Regions from separate parts of the Nocardia sp. NPDC005745 genome, predicted to be linked through region 2. Evidence: riboswitches for the same ligand, from Rfam matches in the RefSeq annotation. Region 2 holds a riboswitch; the other holds the start of a gene.
What was found. Region 2 has a riboswitch for cobalamin ahead of metE (5-methyltetrahydropteroyltriglutamate--homocysteine S-methyltransferase). Riboswitches for the same ligand answer to the same signal wherever they lie in the genome.

Region 1 (2,388 bases), on a different contig from region 2:
CGGCGCGCGGCGGTGCAGCGGAATGGGCGCGCGGCGATACGGGCCAGACGGAAAAGGCAGTGCCGGTCATGGGACCGACACTGCCTCAGCGCTTCCGGACGCGAATCACCCCGCGGTAGCGGCGGCCACCGGTACCGGAGTATCGGTGCGGGTCGCGAACTCGGTCAGCGCTGCGAAGCCGAGGCCGAGACAGGCCCACAGGGTCGCGGTCTCGGCCAGCGACGCCACCCGGAACTGCCACAGCAGGGTGGCCGGGAAGTCCGCGCTCACCTCGTTCACGCCGGGCAGCAGGACGTAACCGAGCGCCGTCACCAGGACGAACGCCGCGACACCGCCGATCATGCGGAACGTGGGAAGTTGCGCGCGCAGCGCGGTGAACGCCGCGACCGCCGCGCCGACGGCCACCAGGCCCAGTACGACCGCGGCCAGCCACAGCAGGGTGCGCTCGTTGATGGTGTCCGGATCACCCACCGCCGGTGGATTCGCCGGATATTTGAAGAACGGCACCGCGACGATCGCCGCCCAGCCCGCGACGCCGAGCGCCAGGGCGAGCCGTGGGCCGGACAGTGCGGTGTAGCGCCGCGCGAAATGCGCGACCGAGGCGTAGATGGCGCCGAGCGCGAGCCCGGCCAACCCGAGGGCGAGGAACTGTCCGAACTTCTGGCCGCCGCGGCTCACCAGCGGTTCTTCCTCGTCGCCGTGGGAATGCCCGGCTGTCGATTCCGCGTGCTCGCCATGGGTGTGCCCGGCGGCGGAGCCCGCTTCCTCGATCGCGATGGCGGCGTCCACCCTCGGTTCGCCGACGAAGTAACCGACTGTCGCGGCCAGCAGGCCGGCGATGAGGCCGGCCAGCAGGCCGCGAAGCAGCAGTGTTCGGAGCGAACCGATCAATGGCACGGGAGCCCCAGCAGGTGGCGTCCGTCGTGCATCAGCTCATGCAGATACATCCCGCCGCGCGAGATGACACCCTGGTCGAAGCCGACCAGGTAGAGCGTGAGCAATGCGAGAAGAACGACACCGACCGTGACGAGCACGGCGGCCAGGGAATCAGTTGCCCGGCTGGGTGTATGCGCGATGGCCATTCGAGTCCTCCTTGGGATACGCGTCCCGTCCGGTGGTGGCGCGACGGTGCCGGTGTCTGGCTTTCCGGCACCGGACTCGGTGCGTGGAACACAGTGGCGCGACCGCTCCGGAATCTCACCGGAATTACCGCGTCACCCTCGCGTTTGTCCTTCGAACTGTGACACCCGCACACCCCCCGCGTCAACCAGGTCCGGCACGGGCGTACCACGGCGTCGGGCGAGTCGCCGGGCAGGCGGACCTGCCCGGCGTCGGATGCCGGACTCAGTTCGCGGGCTTGGCCTCGACGTCGAGCACGACCTCGAACTCGAGCAGGGACGCGCCCGTCGAGACCGGCTTCTGCCGCTCGCCCGCGTGCGCCTCGCGTGCGGGCCCGTCCCGCCAGGCCGCGAAGGATTCTTCCGAATCCCACTGGGTGACAACGAAATACCGCTTCTCGCCGGCGACGGGGCGGAGTAGCTGGAAGCCGAGGAAGCCGGGGGAGCCCTCGACCGCGTGCGCACGGTGGGCGAACCGCTTCTCCAATTCGGGGCCCGCGCCCTCGGGAACCTCGATCGCGTTGATCTTCACAACAGCCATGCGTCCAAGCTAGCGGCTGCGGCCGAGCGGACGCTCGGTACCTCGTATTGTCGAGTCGATGTTGCACGACGAAGGCGGAGCGGGCGCGCCGATCCTGCTGCTGCACGGACTGATGGGCAGCGCGCGCACCTGGCGCGATCAGCTGGCCTGGCTGCGCGGATACGGTCATGTCTACAGCTTCGACGCCGCGGGCCACGGCAGGCCCGCGCCCGGGGACCTGACCACCGAGGCCTTCGTCGCGGATCTCGCCGCGGGCACCGCGGCGATCGGCGAGCCGATGGTGGTGATCGGCCATTCGATGGGCGCGCTGCACGGCTGGGTGTTCGCCGCGACCCACCCCGGTCGGGTCCGGGCGCTGGTGATCGAGGACATCGCACCGGACTTCACCGGCCGCACCGCCGCGCACTGGGCGGCGATGATCGAGGCTTGGCCGCAGCCGTTCCCCGACGACGAGGCCGTGCTGTCCTTTTTCGGGCCGGTCGCCGGACGGTACTTCCTGAACTCCTTCGAGCGCGGGCCGGAGGGGTACCGGCTGCACGGCTCGGTCACCACCTTCCGCGATATCTCCGAGGAGTGGGGAACGCGCGACTTCTGGCGGCAGTGGCATGCGGTGCGGGTGCCGGCCCTGCTGCTGGAGGGCGAGCACAGCATCACTCCGCCGGGGCAGATGCGGCGGATGGCCGCCGCCCATCCGGGCGCCGACTACGCCCTGATCGCCGGTGCAGGCCA
Region 2 (2,388 bases):
TTGTTCGGCGGGTGCGCGGCGGACAGTGTCGGGCCCGAGCGCGGCCAGCCGGGCCCGCACCCGCGGATCGTTCAGCCGCGGATCGGACCTCCGCGACGCCAGCGCCGCACGCACCTCGGTCAACTCGGCGTCGATCGCTTGCGCACCGTCGCTCAGCGCGGTCGCGAGCAAGCGGACCTCGGTCACCTTCTCCGCGCCGAAGGCCAGCCAGGAGCGCAGCCGCTCGTCCAACCCCGTCTCCGCGGCCAACGTGTAGGGCACGTGCAGCAGCGAGCACGAACTCGAAACAGCCACCTGCGCAGCGGATCCCCGCAACGTATCGAGGGTGGCCACAGCGCGGTCGAGATCGGTGCGCCAGATGTTGCGACCGTCCACGATCCCCGCGACGATCAGCTTCCCGGTCAGCGCGGGTACGTCGGCCACCGCGGCGACATCGGCGCCGGAGGTGAAGTCCAGGGCCACTCCTTCTATACCGGTGCTCGCCAGCGCAGGCAGCGCGGCGTCCGAATGCCCGAAGTAGGTCGCGACGAGGATCGCCGGACGCTCGGCGGCGTCGGCGAGTTCGGCGTAGGTGACCTGCACCAGGCCGATCTCTTCCGCCGTGAGGTCGGTGACCAGCACCGGCTCGTCGATCTGCACCCACTGGGCACCGGCGACGGCGAGCCTGCGCAGCAGTTCCCGGTACAGCGGCAGCAGTTCGATCAGCCGGGCCAGGGCCGAGCCGCCGCTCGCCTTGGCCAGTTTCAGGAAGGTGATCGGGCCGATCACCACCGGTCGCCCCGGCACGCCCAGCTCGAGCGCCTCGCTCAGTTGTGCCAGCAGCTTCTCCGGGTGCAGCGAGAAGGCGGTCTCGGGGCCGATTTCCGGCACCAGGTAGTGGTAGTTGGTGTCGAACCACTTGGTCATCTCCAAGGGCTCCACCGTCTCGGTGCCGCGCGCGGCGGCGAAATACCGATCCAGCGGGTCGGAGATCCCGGCGACCCGGGGCGGCAGCGCGCCCAGCAGTTCCGTGGTGTCGAGCATCTGGTCGTAGTAGGAAAAGGTGCCGACCGGAATCGAGTCGAGGCCCGCGGCTCGCAATTCGGTGAGCTGGGCCCGCCGCAGGTCGCGCGCCACGGCGTGCAACCGGCCTGCGTCGATCTCGCCTGCCCAATAGGCTTCGGTGGCCCGCTTCAGTTCCCGCCGGGGCCCTACTCGCGGAAGCCCGAGAACCGTCGCGGTGAACGGCTTCTGCTGTGCAACAGTCACGATGTTTCTCCATTGCTGTGGACGAAAGCCATCGCCGTACGGGCAGGCGGAGAACCTTGCGACATGCCGGTGAAATCCCGGCCGAGGAGCCCGACACGTCAGCTGGTGATCCGCACGCCCAATCCACGAGGCGGTGGCCGCCGGGTACGGCGTACCCGGCACGACTGGCAGGTCTTCGGACTCGCGGGCACCGGCCGTGCGGGCCGGCGTACGCCGGAGTGCTCCCGATGGCCGACCTACTGGCCGTCGCTTCCCGGGTCGCGGAGCCTTCCGGCTCGGTGAAACCCAGTGCCTGGTGACGGCGGTCGTTCCTGCATACCGCTGCGGGACAGTCCCGGATTCCCACCGGGTTCCCTCTCGCCCGCCGTAACGTCGCCGCACGGGCGGGCTCGACTCCGTCGCGCGACGTCGGGGCTCCATCTCGTCGTGCTGCGGTGAACCAGCTGCACTCTCAGCATAGGACGCGGTGCGGCCGCCAGGAACGACCGACCCGAGATCGGGAGCCGCTGCCGCGGCCACCTGCGGTCGGAGAGGAGCCGCACCGGTCGGCCCCGCGGACGCGAAGTTGTCCGGTGGCGCGCCGCGAGCGACCTCACATCGGATATTTGCCCGAGACGATCGCCGCGCACCGATTCGGCGCCGGCTTGCGTTCCGGCTATCGGCAGGACCGGGCACGCCGAATTCGTATCGACCGTTCCCGGAATCCCCGGGTCGTGCGCGGAATCGAATCGGCTCTTCGCCGATACCCGGCGGCGGCTACCGGAGATCCGCACTCCCGAACTCGTCGTCCGCGTGGTTCGCCTCGTGTGCGGCCGCGGCCGCGTGTCGAGGTCTCGGGGCCGAGCCCGGCCGTCGGTCGACCGCGCGGCGGCCACCGGCACCCACCTCGGACCGGCCCCGGCCGCCGGGCAGCACACCGGTTGCTGCGGCGCCGCCCATGTGTCGGCGCTGTGAACGCAACTTCGCAACGGTGCTAGGCGGTCTTGTGAAGAGGTTTGCGAAGGGGGATTCCCTGTCGGTGCGGTTCACGCGGGCGGGTACCTTAGGTCAATGTTCTCGAAAGTCTTGGTTGCCAACCGTGGCGAGATCGCCATCCGAGCCTTCCGCGCGGCTTACGAACTCGGCATCGGGACAGTCGCC

Region 1: another riboswitch for cobalamin. It lies ahead of ABZ420_RS25705 (CbtB-domain containing protein); the one in region 2 lies ahead of metE (5-methyltetrahydropteroyltriglutamate--homocysteine S-methyltransferase).

What each region holds. Positions count from the first base shown of each region.
Region 1 covers NZ_JBEXYF010000028.1:4,188-6,575, reverse strand. The annotation lists gene ABZ420_RS25715 (hypothetical protein) at 1-70, opposite strand, end outside; gene ABZ420_RS25710 (CbtA family protein) at 106-897, opposite strand; gene ABZ420_RS25705 (CbtB-domain containing protein) at 888-1,082, opposite strand; cobalamin riboswitch at 1,112-1,264, opposite strand; gene mhuD (mycobilin-forming heme oxygenase MhuD) at 1,345-1,659, opposite strand; gene ABZ420_RS25695 (alpha/beta hydrolase) at 1,718-2,388, shown strand, end outside.
Region 2 covers NZ_JBEXYF010000001.1:539,727-542,114, reverse strand. The annotation lists gene metE (5-methyltetrahydropteroyltriglutamate--homocysteine S-methyltransferase) at 1-1,251, opposite strand, end outside; cobalamin riboswitch at 1,418-1,606, opposite strand; gene ABZ420_RS02700 (pyruvate carboxylase) at 2,299-2,388, shown strand, end outside.